DNA from 4 places in the Modestobacter versicolor genome. Region 1 is predicted to be linked to each of the others. Evidence: riboswitches for the same ligand, from Rfam matches in the RefSeq annotation. Region 1 holds a riboswitch; each other region holds the start of a gene.
The links. A riboswitch is a leader RNA that binds a small molecule or an ion and turns the genes downstream of it on or off. The one in region 1 is predicted to bind cyclic di-AMP.

Region 1 (4,842 bases):
CGGTGGAGGAGAGGGGGCCGGTGAGCCCGGCGACCCCGCGGACCAGGTCCTCCGCGGAGCTGCCGGGCTCCAGGTCGAGCTCGAGGTAGCAGTGCTCGGGGGTGCCGAGCGCGAAGATGCCGGGCTGGGTCGTCACGCCCGACACCCTCTCAGGCGCACCCTCAGTCGGTCGGCGGCTTGTCCTTGCCTGCCTCCTCGAGGGCGTCGGCCTCCTCCTTGGTCTTGTGCACCGCCTTGTCGGCGTGCTCCGGCGGCCCGTAGACCGTGTAGAGGACCAGCGGGTTGACCCCGGTGTTGAGGAAGTTGTGCTTCTTGCCGGCCGGGACGACGACCAGGTCACCCTGGGCGACGTTCTTCTCCTGCCCGCCGACCTTGGCCTTCCCGGTGCCGCTGACGAAGGTGAGGATCTGGTCGACCTCGTGCACCTCCTCGCCGATCTCCCCACCCGGCGGGATCGTCATGATCACCAGCTGGGTGTGCTCGCCGGTCCAGAGCACGCGACGGAAGTCGGCGCTCTCCTCGGCGACGGTGGCGATGGTGAAGTGCTCCATGGCTGCCGTTCCTCCTCGATGGTCGTCGTGCTGCCGGCACCCGCCGGCTCATGATCATTCAAGAGCAGACCGGGCTCCCGCGCGATCCGAGACGGCCGAGGAGCAAGATCCAGGGCACACCGCCCAGGACGACGGAGGAGACCCCCATGCGCAGCGAGACCGACGGCACCGACCCGCAGATCCTCAGCACCGTCTCGGACAGCCTCGAGGGCGACATCGACGACGACACGGCCGGCTACTCGCCCGCCGACCGCCCCTGGGCGTCGAACGACTGGGGCACGACCGAGCGCGAGGAGGAGGCCGGCGAGAGCCTCGACGGCCGGCTCGCCCGCGAGCTGCCCGAGGGTGCGACCGACGAGGGCGACGGGCTCGGCGACTCCTCCGACACCGACGGCGAGCTGCTGGACGACGAGGTGGGCGACGACCGCGCCGGCCGGCTGGCCGACTCGGGTGAGGACGGCGTGGTCGACCGAGAGCCCGAGCTGTACGCCGAGGACGAGGGCATCGACGGCGCGGGCGCCTCGGCCGAGGAGGCCGCGGTCCACGTCGTCCGCGACTGACCGGGCCCGGCGTCGTCAGGGGCCGGACGCCACCGACGGGGGAGAGCGGGACGCCTGCCCTGCCGCCGGCGAGCGGGGTGCGAGAGGCTGTCCCCGGTCAGCGGTCTCCGCTGGCCGAGGAGCAGTGCCCGGGCAGTCGCCGGGCGGAGGACGGGAGACGGCGATGACGGAGCAGTCACGGGAGGCGGCGCTGGCCGCGGAGCGCGACGAGGTGGCGGCCGAGCTGGTCGGTGCCGAGGCGGAGGTCTCGACGCGGGCGGTGCCCGAGGGCGGCGTCGTCGTGGGCCACGACGGTTCCGGCTGCGCCCAGGAGGCGCTGACCTGGGCCGCGGCGATGGCCGAGCGGGCGAACTGGCCGCTGCACGTGGTGCGGGCCTGGCGGATCGCCACCGCGCCGCAGCCGCCCACCTGGGAGCCGGGCTACGTCCCGCCGATCACCGACTACGAGAAGGCGGTGCAGGCCGACCTCGAGGCCGACGTCGCCGCGGTGCTGGGCGCCGAGCGGGCCCGCACGGCCACCTGCCACGTCGTGCACGCCCCGGCCGTGAAGGCCCTCATCGAGGCCGCGCAGGGCGCCGACCTGCTCGTCGTCGGTGCGCGCGGCCGCGGCGGCTTCGCCGGCCTGCTGCTGGGCTCGGTGAGCGACCAGGTCACCCACCACGCGCCGTGCCCGGTCACCGTGGTGCGCAGCGACCGCAAGGACTGAGGGTGCCCGGCACCGTCTCCCCGGAGTTCCTGCGCGCGCACACCCGCACGGCCCGGCCGACGCTCGTCCCCGAGGTGCAGCTGCACGTCGCCGACGACGTCGTCGGGCTGTGGGAGGCGATGGAGACCGAGGGCGGCGGCGCCGGCCAGGACCCGCCGTTCTGGGCCGCCGCCTGGCCCGGTGGTCAGGCGCTGGCCCGCTACGTGCTCGACCACCCCGCGACCGTGGCCGGCCGCCGGGTGCTCGACCTAGGCGCCGGCAGCGGCCTCGTCGCCGTGGCGGCGCTGCTGGCCGGGGCCACCGGCGTGCTGGCCAGCGACCCGGACCCGTACTCGCACGCCGCGATCGCGCTCAACGCCGAGCTCAACGGGGTCTCCGGCATCGAGGTGGCGGGCGACCTGCTCGACGACGACCCGCCCGCCGTCGACGTCGTCCTGGCCGGCGACGTCTGCTATGACCGGGAGATGACCGGCCGGGTGCTGCCCTTCCTCGGGGCCGCCTGGCTGGGTGGCGCCGCGGTCTTCCTCGGCGACCCGGGGCGTGCCTACGTGCCGAAGGAGGGGCTCGTCGAGCAGATCGCCTACGACGTCGTCGACGCCGACGGCGGGCCGGCCCGACGGACGACGGTGTGGCGACTGCCCTGATCAGAGGCCTGTCCCAGCCGTCCCATGCGCACGCTCACAACCCACATCTGGTGCCCGCGCGTGGCAGATCACCACGAAATGTGGTGCCGGGGATTGTCACGTCCGGGTAACGGCATCTACCTTGGCGGAGTCCGGTCGGACGTCAGGTCCTCATCCGAGGAGCCCGTACCGGATGCCGCCGAGTCGCTCATCGCAGCGAGCCGGGGACCCACCGCAGCACTGGGGTGAATCCTGACCTGGGCAGAGTCCAGGCCGGGTAGGGCGACTTCCAGCCCGAATCCGTCAGCTAACTCGGTAGGCGGCCGCGGAAGACCCACGGAGCCCCTCCCTTCATGTCCCGTCGCACCACCGCGCACACGTCGAACGAGCAGTCCCTCCCCACGGAGGTCCTCGAGCAGGTCGCCGACGCGACCGCCGAGATCGACGCCGCCGAGACCCACGCCGCAGCCGTCCCCGCCGCCGAGACGGTCGGCAGCCACCGCGCCACCGGTCGTCGCCGGCCGCCGATCGGGCTGCGCCGTCCCGCCTTCTTCCTGGCCGCCGCCGCGGCCGGCGGGATCGTGGTCAACGTCCTGGTCGCCGGCCAGCCCGACGCCGCCGCCGCTCCCGAGCCGGTCAGCGTCGCCAGCCAGCTGGGGCTGAGCTCGCAGGACACCGCCACCGCCCTCTCCGACGGCTCGGTCGGCGACCGCCTGGGCGAGCTGGCCGCCAACCGCAGCCAGCGGGAGGCCGAGCAGGTCGCCGCCGCGCAGTCCCAGGCCGCCGCCGACCAGGCCGCCCTCGAGGCGAAGGCCGCCGCGGAGGCGAAGGCCGCCGCCGAGGCCCAGGCCGCCGCGGAGGCCCAGGCCGCCGCCGAGGCCGCTGCGAAGGCCGCCGCCGAGCAGGCCGCAGCCGCCGCCGAGGCGGCGGAGGCCGAGAAGGCCGAAGAGGCCGAGGAGTCGGCCCCGGCAGCCTCGTCGGGCTCCGCGTCCGCGTCCGGCTCCTACCAGGAGTACGCGCTGGCCCAGCTCGGCGGCAACGCGAGCGAGTTCTCCTGCCTCGAGAGCCTGTGGGGCAAGGAGAGCGGCTGGAACCCCAACGCGCAGAACCCGACCAGCACCGCCTACGGGATCCCGCAGTTCCTGGACTCGACCTGGAAGGGCACCGGCATCGCCAAGACGTCGGACCCCTACCGGCAGATCGACGCCGGGCTGATCTACATCGACTCGCGCTACGGCTCGCCGTGCGGCGCGTGGGCGCACTCGAAGTCCACCGGCTGGTACTGACGCCGCGATCGGCGCAGCGGTCAGGAGGGGTCACCCGGTCTCGGGTGGCCCCTCCTGCGCGTCCGGGGCCGGGCCGGCCGAGCGGCCTCCTCCAGGCAGGGCGGATCATGGTGCATCCGGTCACGTCCCGGACTGCGAAGAGCCCCCGGGGTCGTTGCACCTCGACGTCACCGGCCGGGCTCCGGACGTCGTCGTCCGCAGCGACCGGGGCACCACCCGTCCCTCCCGGGACGGGCATCGGTCACGATGGACCGGTGGAACACCCAGACGAGGAGCGCTGAACCGTGGGCAGACACCGCGCACCCGAGGGCGCTGCGACGGACTTCGACGCCGCCACCAGCGCGCTGGCCGACGTCACCGGCGACTACACCGTCGACGTGGCGCACACCCGGATCGGCATCCGGGCCCGGCACGCCATGGTGACCACCGTCCGTGGCGCCTTCACCGAGTTCTCCGGCACGGCGCACCTGGACACCGCCAAGCCGGCCGCCAGCAGCGTCACGCTGCGGATCGCGACCGCCAGCATCGACACCGGCACCCCCGACCGGGACGCGCACCTGCGCTCGCCGGACTTCCTGGACGTCGAGCGGTACCCCGAGATGGTCTTCCTCTCCACCGGCGTGGAGCAGGTCGACGACGACGTCTACCGGGTGACCGGCGACCTCACGATCAAGGACGTCACCCGCTCGGTGAGCATCGACTTCACGCTCACCGGCTCGGCCCTGGACCCGTTCGGCAACACCCGGGTGGGCTTCGAGGGCGCGCTGGCGATCAAGCGCAGCGACTGGGAGCTCACCTGGAACACCGTGCTGGACACCGGCGGCGTGCTCGTCAGCGACCGGATCCAGGTGGAGTTCGACGTCTCGGCCATCAAGGCCTCCTGAGCCCCACGTGGGCCAGGTCACCGCTAGGGTGGCACTCAGTGCCACGCCGCCCGGCGGCGGTGCGCACTCCAGCCGGACGACGGCGTCCGGCGGGGAGACCGAGCATCAGGAGGTCCGCAGGTGGCGAACGCGTGGTTCGAGTCGGTGGCCGAGGCGCAGCGCCGGGCGAAGAAGCGGCTCCCGAAGGGCGTCTACGGCGCACTGGTGGCGGGGTCGGAGCGGGGCCTGACCG
Region 2 (4,842 bases), 2.8 Mb from region 1:
AGGGTGAGCACCGCGCCCAGCGGGCTCAGCCCGGTGCCGGCCTCGGCGAGCCGCTCCAGCGCGTCGGGGGCGCCGAGCTCGGCCGGCAGCACGTCGGCCAGCCGCCCGGTGAGCTCGCGGACCGTGGCCGGGCTGGTGAGCCAGCTGGTCAGCCCCAGGGCCAGCACCAGGGCCGGGACGACGGCGATCCCGGCGTAGAAGGTGAGCCCGGCGGCGATCAGCGCGGTGTCCCGGCCACGCAACCGCTCCCGGATCGTCGCCAGCAGGCCACGCGCCTCCCTCGCCACCTGCACCCGGTCATGTGACCAGGTGCGGGCCGGTCGCGCGCGGCGGATCGCCGACAGCGCGCTCAGCCCAGCGCGCTGACCAGCAGCATGTAGCCGAAGACCAGCACCAGGACCAGCACGAAGACGGCGATCACCACGACCCGGAACCGGTTGCGGGGCAGCTGCCGCTGCGCGCGGGCCTCGCGGTCGTCGTCGGACGGCGTGCTCATGGGGCCTCCAGGGTCGGGCGGCACCCGTCCGCCGGGTGCACGATCAGGTCGTGCCCACTCCAGTCGTGCTCACGCCTCGCCGAGGCCGAGGAGGTGCTGGGCCGCGGCGAACCCGCCCAGCCCGCTGACGGCACCGCCGCGCACCGTCCCGCCGGAGGAGGCGGCGACCACCCGCGGGTGCGCCGTCGCGACGCCCCAGGTGCCGGCCTCGCCGTCGGTGCGGGCCACCGGCCAGGAGAGGTCGCCGTGGAAGATGTGCCCGCCCGGCATGGCCAGCGAGGCCTCGACGTCCAGCGGTGAGGACGCCTGCAGGCACGGCCGGCCCTCGGCGTCCCGGGCCAGGCAGTCGGCCAGCGGCTCGGTCAGGTGCTCGTCGAGCTGGGCGACCACCCGGCGCACCGCCTCCTCCCGGGTGCCCACCGGGTCGGCGGCGTACAGCTCGGCGGGGGTGTGCAGCCCGAAGAGGGTCAGGGTGTGCAGCCCGGTGCCGCCGACGATCGACGGGTCGGTGAGCGAGTGGCAGTACACCTCGAACGGGACGACGTCGGGCAGCTGCCCGGCGGCCGCCTGGGCGTACGCGGCGTCGATCCGGGCAGCGCCCTCGTCGACGTGCACCGTGCCGCTGAACACCTGGCGCGGGTCGGCGCCCGAGCGCAGCCCCGGGAGCCGGCGCAGCACCATGTTGACCTTCAGCTGCGACCCCGACGGCCGGGCGCCCGGCGCTGCCCCGACCAGCTCGTCGAGCACCGCGGGCGCCGCCCCGCTCACCGCGTACCCGCCGTCCGCGGCGGCCGCGGTGCCCTCGGCGTCGGTCCAGTGCACCGTGACGCCGTCGGCCCGGGTCTCGATGCGGGTGACCGTGGCGCCGGTGACCAGCTCCGCGCCGGCCGCCCGGGCAGCGGTGGCGAGCGCCCCGCTCACCGATCCCATGCCGCCCACCGGCACCCGCCAGCGGCCGGTCCCGTTGCCGACGAGGTGGTACAGGAAGCAGCGGCCGGCCAGCCCGTCGGCGGCGTGCACGTCGGCGAACGTGCCGATCAGGCCGTCGGTGAGCGCGATGCCGCGCACCTCGTCGTCGGCCAGGTGGTCGGCGACCACGTCGGCCAGCGGGCGCTCGCGCAGGTCGTGCCAGATACCCGGGTCGCGCAGCCGGGCCGCCAGCTGCGCCGCGCTGGGCAGCGGCTCGGTCAGCGTCGGGGCCAGGTCCTCGGCGAGGGTGGCCAGCCGGCCGTAGAACCGCTGCCACCCGGCCAGCTCGGCGTCGGAGCCGGTGAGCTCGCGGAACGACGCGGCGGTGGCCGGCCCCTCGTCCCGTTCCACCAGCAGCGTGCGGTGCCGGCCGTCGCGCACCAGCGGGGTGGCCGAGGCGACCGACCGGTCCAGCAGCCGCACCGGCAGGGCCAGGTCGCCGACGATCCGGTCGGGCAGCAGGCTGACCAGGTAGGAGTACGCGGACAGCCGGACGTCGACCCCCGGGAACACCTGCTGGCTGACCGCCGCGCCACCGAGCACGTCGCGCCGCTCCAGCACCAGCACCGACCAGCCGGCGCGGGCCAGGTAGGCCGCCGCGGTCAGGCCGTTGTGGCCGCCGCCGACGACCACGGCGTCGTACCGGGCGGCGGTCACGCCAGCTCCCGGGCGAAGAAGACCGCGTACGGGTCGTCGGCGCCGACGTAGTGCCCGAAGGCCTCGACCGGCCGGTAGCCCGCCGACGTGTAGAGCGCGACCGCCTCCGGCTGCCGCACCCCGGTCTCCAGCCGCACCGTCGTCCACCCCCGGCGCAGCGCCTCGGCCTCCAGACCGGCCAGCAGCAGGCGGGAGACGCCGCGGCCGCGCGCGGCCGGGACGACGTACATCCGCTTCACCTCCGCCTCGCTGCCGCCGAGGGGGCGCAGCGCACCGCAGCCGATCGGCGTGCCGTCGTCGTCCCGGGCCACGAGCACCACCGCGACGTCCGCGGCGGAGGGCGGCACGCCGGGCTCGCCGGCGCCGTCGTAGCGGAGGCGCACCTCGGCCTGCTGGGCGGCGGTCAGCTCCTGGACGGCGGGGTCGTCCCACGCGGCGGTGGTGAGGTGCGGCACACGCCCGATCATCCAGGGGCGGGGTGCACCTGCTGCAGCAACCCCCAGACGAAGCAGGCACGGGTGCCGTCGGGGAGGTGGACCTCCCAGCGGGTCACCACACCGGGGTCGACGTCGACCGCCCCGTCCAGCGCGGAGACGTCCTCGACGACGTGCTCCCACACCCGGAGCCCGGCACCCGCAGGCGGCACCGGTGAGCCCGGGGCGCGGACCAGCTGCTCGTGCAGCACCGGCCCCGCGGGGTCGGAGAGCACCTCCCACCACAGGTGCGGCCACAGCGGCAGCGGCCACCGCCGGACCTCGAGGTCCAGGTCGCCGAAGCGACGGTCCTCACGTTCTTCCGGCGGGCCGAGCACCGCGGTGCGCAGATCGACCCCGCGCGGCGCTCGCTGTGCGTGGTGGAGTGCTTGCCAACGAGTGTGGGCGGCATGGGCCTCGGCGCGGTCGGCACCCAGCCTGGGCAGCGCGTCCGCGACCAGGTCAGGTCGCGTGTCGGCCATCCGGCGCAGCAGCACGAGGCAGAACTCCCGCCGCGCCAGGCCACGCACCCGGCGAGCCTGTCACGCCGCGTGAGCGTGTCGGAGCACACGCCAGGAGTTTCTGCACAAATCCCACCGAGCCGTTTGTCATCTCCAGCTACCCCACCTACGGTGGGCGACGGTCCGGACGGGCAACGCAGCCACCCACCCGGGTGACGACCGTCAGGACCGCCGCCGAACCACACCGCCCCGCAGCGTCACCGCGGGCCGTGGACCGGGGACCCACCGCAGCACTGGGGTGAAGCAGCAGACCCTCCCAGGGGGGCGCGCCGCCGGGTGTCTTCCCACCCGAACCCGTCAGCTAACTCGGTAGGCGGCAGGTGGAAGAAAGGACACACCCGCCGAACATGGCGAGTTCGCACCGCTCTGCCCGTCGTGGCCGCACCGGCCGTCGGGCCCTCCTCACGCTCGCCGTCGCCGGCGGCGTCGTCCTGGCTCCGCTGCCGGCCGCTGCCGCGCCGGACCAGCCCACCACCTCGCAGGAGGCCGCCGCGCTCGTCGCCGAGCGCGCCCACGAGCTCGAGGTCGTGACCGAGCGCTTCAACGACGCCCGCGTCCAGTTGGCCGACGCGCAGACCGCCGCCGAGGAGGCCGGCCAGCAGGCCGAGACCGCCAAGGCCACCGTCGCCACCGCCCGCGGCCAGGTCGTCGAGGTGGCGCGCAGCGCCTACACCGGCGACAGCCTGAGCACCCTGCAGGCGATGCTGAGCAGCGACTCCGCCGACGAGCTGCTCGACCGGGTCGGCACCCTCGGCACCATCGCCGACCACAACAACGAGCTGCTCGCCGCGGCGCAGCAGGCGACCGAGGACGCCGAGGCGGCCGAGGCCGCCGCGGCCCGGTCGACCGCCGACGCCCAGGCCCTCGTCGACCAGGTCACCGCGCAGCAGGCCGACCTGAACTCCCAGATCGCGGAGTACCAGGCGCAGTACGACCGGCTCTCGGCGCAGGAGAAGGAGGCGGCCCTGGCCGCCGCCGCAGCCGCGCACGCCGCCGAGGCCGCCCAGGCCACCGAGCGGTCGACCCCGGCCGCCTCGCGGGCCGACCGCCCGCAGGCCGCCGGCTCCGCCCCCGCCCCGGCCGCCGCGGCTCCGGTCGTGGCCGGCAGCGGCGCCGCCGCCACCGCGGTCAGCACGGCGATGGCGCAGATCGGCAAGCCCTACGTCTGGGCGGCAGCCGGTCCGAACAGCTTCGACTGCTCCGGCCTCGTGCAGTACGCCTACGCCGCCGCCGGCGTCTCGCTGCCGCACTCGAGCCGGTCGCAGGCCGCCGCCGGTCAGGCCGTCTCCCGCGACCAGCTGCAGCCGGGCGACATCCTCGCCTTCTACAGCCCGGTCAGCCACGTCGGCATCTACATCGGCAACGGCCAGATGGTGCACGCCCCGACCTCCGGTGACGTGGTCAAGGTCGTCGACATCGACTACATGGGCTCGATCACCGCGATGCGCCGCGTCGGGTAAGACCCAGCACGTCGCACGTCGCACGGTGCCCCGGTCGCCCCTGGTGACCGGGGCACGGTGCTGCCCGGGGCGCGAGCCAGCTCACACAGGCCGGCCCGGCACCATGGACCCACCCCGCCGGACGCCTGACCGAGGAGCGCCATGCCCGCCGCCCTGACCGACTCGCGCACCGTCGCCCGGGTGTTCCGCGTCGTCGCGATCGCCGAGGCGGTGTCCTGGGTGCTCCTGCTGGCCGGGATGTTCGTCAAGTGGGTGCTGAAGACCAC
Region 3 (4,842 bases), 370 kb from region 1:
TCTCGCTGGTCGGGGTGTTCCTCGCCGTGCTGGCGATGACGACGGTGACCGCGCTGGGGGAGATGGCCGCCCAGGTGCAGCAGGAGCAGGCCGAGGCCAGCGGCGGCCGCACCGCGACGATCTCGGTGCAGGCCTACGACCCGATGACCGGCACCCTGCCCCAGGCCGAGTGGGAGGCGGGGGTGGACGCACTGGTCGCCCGGTACGGCATGCCGGCGGAGGCGGTCGCCACCACGGCCTACGGCCAGGCGCTGTACCGGATGCCCGGCGGCACCCAGACGATCGACACCATCCGCGTCTCGCCCTCCTACGGGCCGCTGCACCGGATCCAGCCGGTCGAGGGGCGCTGGTTCCGGGCCGGCGACCGGGAGAGCATGTCGCCGGCGCTGGTGGTGAACGAGGACTTCCTCGGCATGCTCGGCGTGGCCGACCTGAGCAGCCGGCCGACCGTGGTGATCGGCGGGCCGCAGCCGGTGCTGGCCACCATCGTCGGGGTGGCGAGGTGGAACTCCGGCTACCCGACCGCCTACCGGATCGACGAGTCGGCCGGGGACGGCGCCGCGGCGACCGGCTCGGCGGGGTACTGGTCACCGCCCAGCCTCGAGCTGTGGGTGCCCTCGGCGCAGGCCGACGCGGTCACCGAGGCGGTGCAGACCGACCTGGCCCGGCTGCTGCCCGGCGCGGAGGTGCAGGCCTTCCGGGCCGACCCGGAGAACCTGGAGAGCACCATCGCCAAGCTGCGGATGGCGGTGCGAGCGGCCGGGCTGGTGGTGCTGGCCCTCGGCGGGCTCGGCGTGCTGAACATCGGCCTGGTCACGGTGCGCCAGCGGATCCGGGAGATCGGCGTCCGGCGCTCGTTCGGGGCGACGTCGGCGCGGGTGTTCTCCGCGGTGGTGCTGGAGAGCGTCGTCGCGACGGCGCTGGCCGGCCTGGCGGCGGTCGCGCTGTCGGTGGCGGTGGTGCGGAACCTGCCGCTGGAGCGGTGGCTGGCCGGCGGGATCCCGCTGGTCGACGCCCCGGGCTTCCCGGTGTCCGCGGCGGTGGAGGGGCTGATCGCGGCGACCGCGGTCGGTGCGCTCGCCGGGCTGGTGCCGGCGCTGATCGCCGTCCGGGTCAAGGTCATCGACGCGATCCGGTTCTGAGCGGAGCGGCCGGGGAGGACGTCCCCGGCCGCTCGCTCAGTGCGTCACAGCGCCAGGCGCTGCCCGACGTAGATCGTGTTCGGGTTCTTCACCGTCGACCGGTTCTGCGCGTACAGCTCACGCCAGGTCATGCCGTGGGCCTTGGCGATCTTGGCGAGGGTGTCGCCGCGGCGGACGGTGTACGTGCCGCCGGACGACTGGCCCGACGACGCCGGTGCCGCGGCCGCCGGAGCGGGTGCGGGAGCCGGTGCCGGTGCCGGTGCCGCGGCGGCCGGTGCGGACGCCGCGGGCGTGCTGCCCCCGGTCAGGTACTTGCCGCAGGTCGGCCAGGCACCGATGCCCTGGCCGACCAGGACCGCCTCGGCGATCTCGATCTGCTGGGCCGGTGTGGCCAGGTCGGCCCGCGGCGCGTACGCGCCGCCGCCGAAGCCCAACCAGGTCGACGAGCTGAACTGCAGCCCGCCGTAGTAGCCGTTGCCGGTGTTGATGCTCCAGTTGCCACCGGACTCGCACTGGGCGACGCCGCTCCAGTCGTGCTCCGCGGCCGACGCCGGTGCGGCGAGGACGCTGATGCCGACGGCGGCTGCGCCGAGGGTGACGGCGCCGCCGCGCAGCAGGGTGCGGGCGCGCGTCATCGAGGTGTGCTCGGACATGGGTGATCCTCCGATCACCGCCGGCGAGGTGAGCTGTCGGGTTCGGGCTGATCGTGCCCGGCCCGCCGTGCGTGGAGCGCACGGCGCGGCTTCACCCCGAGACGCGCGGACGCGTCGGAGAAGTGGTTCCCCCGCCCCCGTCCTGGTTCGACTCGGGAGTCAGGCGACCGGCGGACGGGGTTGGGCGGTCCGGTGCCTCGTGCCCGTCCGGTGTGGCCCGGGCACGCGCACCACTGTCAACGAGACCGCCCGGTTCCGCAGCCGCTGCGCGAGCGGGCTCGGGCATACCCGCAGGACGGCCGCCGACAGGCCGGGCCGGGAACGCCGCAGCGTCCCCGGCCCGTGACCGTCCGTGTGCCGTTCCTCAGTGCTCCCGGACGAGCAGGGCGACCGGCAGCTGGGCGAGCACCTCCGCCAGCGGGGCCCCGCCGGCCGTCGAGACGACCCGGCCGCCGGTGAGCAGGTCCTGCCACGCACCGGTCGGCAGGTGCAGGGCCGTCTCGCCCCACCCGGCCTCGGCCAGGTGCACCGGGCGCCGGGTGGCGACGGTGACCACCTCGCCGCGGTCGAAGGCGACCACGCAGTCGGCGGCCGCGCCGGTGGCCTCGACCGGGGTGTAGCCGGTGAACGCCTCCGGGTGGTCGCGCCGGTGCCGCAACGCGCGGGAGACCACCAGCAGCTTGGCCGCCCCGGTCTCGTCGACCGGCGGCACCCAGCCCTCGTCCAGCCGGGCCAGCAGGCTGCGCCGCTGGTCGTAGTCGACCGGGCGGCGGTTGTCCGGGTCGACCAGCGAGAAGTCCCAGAGCTCGGTGCCCTGGTAGACGTCCGGGACGCCGGGCATCGTCAGCTGCAGCAGCTTCTGCGACAGCGAGTTCGAGTACCCGAACGGCGCGATCCGGGCGACGAACTGCTCGATCTCCGCGTGCGTCGTCGCGTCGTCGAACGCGGCGTCGACCAGGGCGTGCAGCTGGTCCTCGAACTCCTGCACCGGGTTGGTCCAGGTGGTCGAGGTGCCGGCCTCGCGGGCCGCCTTCTCCACGTAGGCGTGCGCCCGCTCCCGGGACAGCGGCCAGGCGCCGACCAGGTTCTGCCACACCAGGTGCGCCAGCGACCGGTCGGCCAGCGGGTGCCGGCCGGTCCAGCCGCGCACCAGGCCGGCCCACTCGGTGGGCAGCTCGGCCAGCACGGCCAGCCGCGACCGGACGTCCTCGCTGCGCTTGGTGTCGTGGGTGGACAGCGTCGTCATCGACGCCGGCTTGACCTCCTGGCGGTGCTGCTGCGCGGCGTGGAACGCCTCGACCGTCGTCCCGAACCGTGCCGGGTCGCCGCCCACCTCGTTGAGCGCCACGAACCGCGACCACCGGTAGTAGGCGCTGTCCTCGACGCCCTTGGCCATCACCGGCCCGGAGGTCTGCTCGAACCGGGTGGCCAGCTCGGTGCCGGCCGTGCCCAGCAGCGGGTGCAGCGCGTCGACGGCGGCGGTGAGGTCGGGACGGCGGAGCTTGACCGCGGCCACCGTCTCGTCCAGGTGCTCGCGGCCGTCGGGCAGGTAGCTGCGGTAGACCGGGAAGCTGGCGAGCAGCTCGGCCAGCCCCTCGGTGACCTGCTCGGCCGGCACGCCCGGCAGCTCGCCGACGATGCGGTGCAGCCGGGCCACCTCCGAGCCGAGCATGCCGTCGGTGACCTCGCGCTTGCAGTCGTGCACCAGCTGCGCGTAGTCGACCCGGTGGCCGGCCAGCTCGGTGTCCAGCGCGGTGATCGGGGCCTCGCCCGCGGGGTCGACGAGCACGCCGTCGACCTCGGTGAGCGCGTCGTAGCCCGTCGTCCCGGCCGTCCGCCAGCTGCCCGGCAGCTCCTCGCCCGGCTCGAGGATCTTCTCCACCACGGTCCACCGGTCGCCGGTGGCCTCGGCGAGCCGGTCCAGGTAGCCCTTCGGGTCGGCCAGCCCGTCCGGGTGGTCGATCCGCAGCGCGTCGACCGCGCCGGACCCCACCAGCTCCACGACCAGCGCGTGGGTGGCCCGGAAGACCTCGGGGTCCTCCACCCGCAGCCCGGCGAGGGTGTTGATCGCGAAGAACCGGCGGTAGTTGAGCTGGTCGTCGGCGCGGCGCCAGTCGACCAGCTCGTAGTGCTGGCGGTCGTGCACCTCCTGCGGGGTGCCGTCGCCGGTGCCCGGCGCGATCGGGAACCGGTTGTCGTAGTAGCGCAGCTCGCCGTCGACGACCTCGAGCTTCGAGACGTCGTCCGCGCTGCCCAGCACCGGGACGCGGACCCTCCCGCCACCGAAGTCCCAGTCGACGTCGAACGCGTCGGCGTGCGCGCTGCCCCGGCCGTGCTGGAGCAGGTCCCACCACCAGCTCGACTCCGCCGGGTCGCTGACGCCCATGTGGTTGGGCACCAGGTCCAGCACCAGGCCGAGACCCCGCTCGTGCAGCGCGGCGACGAACCGGTCGAGGCCGGCCCGCCCGCCGCGCGGCTCGTCGACGTGCTCGTGGTCGACGGTGTCGTACCCGTGCGTGCTGCCCGCGGCGGACCGCAGCAGCGGCGAGGAGTAGGCGTGGGTCACCCCGAGGTCGGCGAGGTAGCCGGCCACCGACGCCGCGTCGTCCAGGGTGAACTCCGCCGTCACCTGCAGCCGGTAGGTGCCGGCCGGCACCTCCCGACGGCGGCCGTGCTGCTCGGGAGCCTGCTCGGTCACGGCGCCGCCTGGAGGACCACGGTGGCGCGGGCGGCGACGGTCAGCGTCTCGCCGGCCTTGACCTGCAGCGGCTCGACCTCGCCGAGCTCGGCGGTGTCGACGACGACCGTCCAGCCCTCGGCGTAGTCACTGCTGGGCAGGGTGAAGTCGATCGGCTCGTGGTGGGCGTTGAAGGCCAGGTAGAAGCAGTCGTCGACGACGTCCTCGCCGCGCTCGTCGGTCTCCCGGATGCCGTGGCCGTTGAGGTACATGGCCAGCGACTTGGCGAAGCCGACGTCCCAGTCGTCGTCGTCCATCACGTCACCGCCGGGGGTGAGCCAGGCGATGTCCTGCACCGGGTCGCCCTCCT
Region 4 (4,842 bases), 790 kb from region 1:
GAGGTCGTGCCGGGAGTAGGCCTGGAAGGCGATGTGGGTCGCGGTGTCGAGCACCCCGGGGACCTTGTTGATCCGGCCGGCGATCACCTGGGCGATCTCCTCGAACTCGTGCACCCGGACCAGCGCCACCAGGTCGACGTCCCCGGCGACCGAGTAGACCTCGCTGACCCCGGGCAGGGCGGCGACGGCCTCGGCCACCTCACCGATCGAGTCGGTGGCGGCATCGATCATCACGATGGCGGTGATCACGCCGGGGATGCTAGCCCGGTGGCCACCCGGCCGCGCCGCCCCGCCACCCGGGCCGCGCCGCGGCGGCCCGGCCGCGGCTCGGGCTGGCCGGGCACCACCCGGTCGGGCTGCGCGCGGGTGCTCAGCGACCGGGAGTCGCCGAACGGGTCGCGGTCGGCCCGGCCGGCGTCGACCCGGGCCAGGAACTCGCTGTAGCGCCCGGTGCCCGGGGTGCGGCTGGCCAGCGTGCCGGTGACGTCGACCAGCCGGGTGCCGGGCTTCTCCATCCAGCGCAGCACCAGCTCGGTCTCGTCGACCGACGCGGCGAGCTCGTCCGGCGGGCCGTCGGGGGTCTCGGCGGTGGCCCGCAGGTCGGCCAGGTACGCCCGCACCGAGCGGCCGCGCTCGGCCACCCCGGCGGCCACCAGCCGGCCGCGGCGGACCACCGACAGCTGCCACCCGCCCGCGCCGTCGGGCCGGGCGAGCACCAGCTCGGGCACGCGGGCCAGCGACTCGAGCCGCTGCCGGCGCCGCACCGCGCGGACCAGCACCGCGACCCGGTCGCGCAGCACCGCGGCGTCCTCGTACCGGCCCTCCGCGCCCAGCCGTTCCACGCGGGCGAGCAGTGGGGACACCAGGTCCCGGGGGTCGGCGGCGACGGCGGCGGCGAAGACCGCGGCGACCGACGCGTACTCCTCGCGGCTCTGCGCGCCGGTGCACGGCGCACCGCACCGGCCCATCCCGGCCAGGGCGCACGCGGTGCCGAGCACGGTGAGCGAGAGCCGCGAGGTGCACTGCCGCAGCGGCAGCGCCTCGTGCACGGCGGCGACCGCGGCGTCGGCGGCCCGCCGGTCGGGGAACGGCCCGAGGAAGACCCCGGCGCCGGGGCGGACCCGGCGGACCACCGACAGCCGCGGGAAGACCTCCTCGGTGAGCCGGACCCACAGCGCGCGCTCGGGGAAGCGGGACCGGCGGTTGTACCGCGGCTTGTGCTCGGCGATCAGCCGCAGCTCGCGGACGGCGGCCTCCAGGTCGTGCGCGCAGGGCAGCGCCTCGATCCGCTCGGCCAGGGCGACCATCTCGGTCATCCGGCTGCGCTGCTCGCCGGCGGTGAAGTAGCTGCGGACCCGGCTGCGCAGGTCGGTGGAGGTGCCGACGTACAACGGCTCGTCGCGCGGGCCGCGGAACACGTAGACCCCGGGGCCGGTGGGCACGTGCTCGGCCAGGTGCCGCTTGCGCCGGCGCTGCGGGTCGACCTGGCGGGTGAGGCCGGTCAGCTCCTCCAGCGAGGTGACGCCCAGCGGGCCGAGGCGCTCGAAGAGGCCGTGCAGCACGTCGACGGTGGCCCGGGCGTCGGCCAGCGCGCGGTGGCACGGCTGGGTGGTGGTGGAGAAGAACGGGGCCAGCGTGCCCAGCTTGCAGTTGGGCACCTCGTCGCGGGTGAGCAGCCGCCGGGCCAGGACGGCGGTGTCCACGGAGGCGAAGGCCGGCCACAGGACCCCGCTCGCCTCGCAGGCGGCCTTCAGGAAGCCCAGGTCGAACGGGGCGTTGTGCGCGACGAGCACGGTGCCGCGGGCGAACTCCAGGAAGGCCGGCAGCACCGCGTCGATCCGGGGCGCCGTGGCGACCATCATCGAGGTGATCCCGGTCAGCACGCTGATGTAGGGCGGGATCTCGGTGCCCGGGTCGACCAGCGTCTGGAACTCGCCGACCACCTGGCCGCCGCGCACCTTCACCGCACCGATCTCGGTGATCGCGCTGTCCTTGGGCGAGCCACCGGTGGTCTCCAGGTCGACCACGACGAACGTGACGTCGGCCAGCGGGGTGCCCAGGTCGTCGATGGTCGCCTGGTGGAACCGCGGTCGCTCCACCTCGGCCGGTCGCGGCAGCGCCACGTGCCGCCAGTCCGCGGGTGAACCGGCTGCGGGAGCGGCCGGCGGGAACGGCGGGAGCGAGGGGTGGGACGGCACGCAGCGGACGCTAGGTCGGGGGTCCGACAGTCCCGGGGAGGCCACGCCGGGTGCCGGCGGTGCCCGGTCACCACGCCGCACCGGCCGGCCGGGGGACCGGCGGTGTCCCCGCCGGGCGGTCGAGCGGAACTGTCGGTGGCTGCTCCTAGCGTCCTCGGTGTCGGACGAACGAGAGAAGGAGAGCCGCCGTGCTCATCGACTGCGACACCTGCACCGTCCGCGGTCAGGGCTGCGACGACTGCGTCGTGACCGTGCTGCTGGGCGCCCCGCCGGGCTGGCGCGGGAGCGACCCGACCGTCGTGCCGCTCACCCGTCGCCCGGCCGTGGGGCGCGCTCCTGAGCGCCGCGCCGGGGACCCGGCCACCGGCCATGACCACCACGCTGCGCAGGCAGCCGGTGGCGCGCCCGGCCGTGCCGCCGGTGCCCGTGACGTCCGTCGCGTTGACACCAGCGCCGCGGACGCCTGGTCGGTCGTCGAGCTCGACGAGGTCGAGCGTCGCGCGGTGCAGGCTTTGGCAGACTTCGGCCTGGTCCCGCCGTTGCGTCATCAGGATGCGTCCACGCCGGGAGATCGCCACGTGAGCTGACAAATTCCACAGGTGTGATTTGTCAGGTCTGACCCGTACTCGGGGGTTTGACAGGGCTTCATCTCGATCCGGTCACGGACTTAAGTTCGTCGTGTCCGAACGAGAGGTCGTCACCACTGAGGGTGACCTCGATCGGACACCGCCGAACCGCCAGGCCTCCTCCGGCCGGGTGGACCGGGGACCCACCGCAGCACTGGGGTGAGTTCTCGCGCGCTCCGGGAGACCGGGGCGCACGCGCCGACGACGGCGCGCAGAGATAGGGCGCTTGCTTCCACGCCCGAACCCGTCAGCTAACCCGGTAGGCGGTTCGACTGGAAGAAACGGAGCCCCGCCGAACCGTGGCGAGTCCTCAGCCCTGCCCCCGGCGTGCCCTGCGCGCGTCCGAGTCCGACGCCCGTCCGGCCGGCCCCCGCCGGGCCCTCGGTCGACTCGGCACCGGCCTGCTCCTCGGCACGGCCGCCAGCCTGGCCTTCACCGTCCTCCCCGGCAGCGCCTCCGCCGCGCCGGGTGACGCGACACAGGCGGGCACGGCCGACGAGGCGACGCGACTGGTGGCCACCGCCACCCACGACCTCGAGGTCGTCACCGAGCAGCTCAACGACGCCCGCGAGACGCTGGCCCAGCAGCAGGCCGCCGCCGACGCGGCCGGCCAGGCGGTGGCCGGCGCGCAGGCCCAGCTCGCCGCGCTGGACGCCCAGATGCGGCAGATCGCCCGCAGCGCCTTCACCGGGGAGAACCTCTCCCGGTTCAACGCCCTGATGTCCAGCGGCTCGGCCGACGAGTTCCTCGCCCAGGTCACCACGCTCGACGCGATCGCCGGGCACACCAACGACGTGCTGGCCGAGGTCACCGCCGCCGCCCAGGCCGCCGAGCAGGCCAAGGCCGACGCCGACGCCGCGGCCGCTGCCGCGCAGCAGACGCTGGCCGACGTCACCGCCCGGCAGGACGCCCTGACCGCCGACATCGCCGACTACCAGCAGCAGTTCCAGGCCCTCAGCGTCGTCCAGCAGGAGGAGGTCGTCGAGGAGCACGCCGGCCCGGTGCTGGAGGCCCCGGCGGTGGCGGTCAGCGCCTCGAGCGATGCCGCGCAGGTGGTCATCGACACCGCGATGGCCCAGCGCGGTGACCCCTACGTGTGGGGTGCCGGCGGACCGGACGCGTTCGACTGCTCCGGGCTGACCCAGTACGCCTACGCCGCCGCCGGCATCTCGCTGCCGCACTCCAGCCTGGCGCAGTCCCGGATGGGCACAGCGGTCGCCCGAGCCGACCTGCAGCCCGGCGACCTGGTCTTCTTCTACAGCCCGGTCAGCCACGTGGGCATCTACATCGGCAACGGCCAGATGGTGCACGCCTCCACGTTCGGCAGCCCGGTGCTGGTCACCAGCGTCGACATGTCCGGCTACGTCAGCGCCCGCCGGCTGGTCGGCTGACCCGCGTCCCGCCACCCCAGCGGTGGTGCGGCGGGGCACAGGGAGGCTCCCTAAGCTCCCCAGCGTGCGCACCCCGACCCAGCTGAGCCGGCACGGGTGAGCACGGCGCACCCGTCGGCGCCCGCCCGGCCCACCGCTCGCCGCCCCGCCCTGCTGGTGGCCGTGCTGCTCGGGCTGGCGCTGGCCGTCGTCATCGCCGTCGTCACCCCGTGGGACCTGCTGCCCACCCCGCCCGGCGGCCGCACCCCGGTCGACCCGGCGCAGGCCTTCACCCCGGAGCAGATCGCCCGGGCCGAGGACTTCGTCTCCCAGCTGCGCCCGGCGTCGCTGACCTCGCTGGTGCTCGGGCTGGTGGTCTCCGCGGTCTTCGGGCTCACCCGCGCCGGGGCCGCCACCGCGCGTGCGGTCGCCCGGCCGCTGGGCGGTGGGTGGGGCTGGCAGGTGCTGCTGGGCGGGATCGCCGTCCTGGTCGTCGGCCGGCTGGTCACCCTGCCGCTGGCCGCCTACGCCGAGGTGGTGCGGCACCGGTTCGGGCTGTCCACCCGCGGCTGGGGACTGTGGGCCCGCGACGTCGCCACCTCCACCGGCATCAACGCCGGGCTCACCGCGCTGGGCATGCTCGGGCTG

Region 2: another riboswitch for cyclic di-AMP. It lies ahead of FHX36_RS17255 (C40 family peptidase); the one in region 1 lies ahead of FHX36_RS03310 (lytic transglycosylase domain-containing protein).
Region 3: another riboswitch for cyclic di-AMP. It lies ahead of FHX36_RS01460 (LysM peptidoglycan-binding domain-containing protein); the one in region 1 lies ahead of FHX36_RS03310 (lytic transglycosylase domain-containing protein).
Region 4: another riboswitch for cyclic di-AMP. It lies ahead of FHX36_RS07125 (C40 family peptidase); the one in region 1 lies ahead of FHX36_RS03310 (lytic transglycosylase domain-containing protein).

What each region holds. Positions count from the first base shown of each region.
Region 1 is NZ_JACIBU010000001.1:686,269-691,110, forward strand. Features, by position in the region: gene FHX36_RS03285 (Dyp-type peroxidase) at 1-136, opposite strand, end outside; gene FHX36_RS03290 (cupin domain-containing protein) at 162-551, opposite strand; gene FHX36_RS03295 (DUF5709 domain-containing protein) at 698-1,111, shown strand; gene FHX36_RS03300 (universal stress protein) at 1,275-1,817, shown strand; gene FHX36_RS03305 (class I SAM-dependent methyltransferase) at 1,820-2,461, shown strand; cyclic di-AMP (ydaO/yuaA leader) riboswitch at 2,628-2,777, shown strand; gene FHX36_RS03310 (lytic transglycosylase domain-containing protein) at 2,794-3,726, shown strand; gene FHX36_RS03315 (YceI family protein) at 4,011-4,610, shown strand; gene mftD (pre-mycofactocin synthase MftD) at 4,731-4,842, shown strand, end outside.
Region 2 is NZ_JACIBU010000001.1:3,528,578-3,533,419, forward strand. Features, by position in the region: gene FHX36_RS17230 (YhjD/YihY/BrkB family envelope integrity protein) at 1-293, opposite strand, end outside; gene FHX36_RS17235 (hypothetical protein) at 350-496, opposite strand; gene FHX36_RS17240 (FAD-dependent oxidoreductase) at 566-2,122, opposite strand; gene FHX36_RS17245 (GNAT family N-acetyltransferase) at 2,119-2,589, opposite strand; gene FHX36_RS17250 (hypothetical protein) at 2,586-3,125, opposite strand; cyclic di-AMP (ydaO/yuaA leader) riboswitch at 3,279-3,447, shown strand; gene FHX36_RS17255 (C40 family peptidase) at 3,464-4,576, shown strand; gene FHX36_RS17260 (DUF3817 domain-containing protein) at 4,718-4,842, shown strand, end outside.
Region 3 is NZ_JACIBU010000001.1:314,667-319,508, forward strand. Features, by position in the region: gene FHX36_RS01455 (ABC transporter permease) at 1-1,142, shown strand, start outside; gene FHX36_RS01460 (LysM peptidoglycan-binding domain-containing protein) at 1,187-1,795, opposite strand; cyclic di-AMP (ydaO/yuaA leader) riboswitch at 1,799-1,958, opposite strand; gene treY (malto-oligosyltrehalose synthase) at 2,160-4,493, opposite strand; gene glgX (glycogen debranching protein GlgX) at 4,490-4,842, opposite strand, start outside.
Region 4 is NZ_JACIBU010000001.1:1,471,338-1,476,179, reverse strand. Features, by position in the region: gene FHX36_RS07140 (Lrp/AsnC family transcriptional regulator) at 1-249, opposite strand, end outside; gene FHX36_RS07135 (DEDD exonuclease domain-containing protein) at 246-2,198, opposite strand; gene FHX36_RS07130 (hypothetical protein) at 2,387-2,785, shown strand; cyclic di-AMP (ydaO/yuaA leader) riboswitch at 2,916-3,104, shown strand; gene FHX36_RS07125 (C40 family peptidase) at 3,124-4,215, shown strand; gene FHX36_RS07120 (M48 family metallopeptidase) at 4,312-4,842, shown strand, end outside.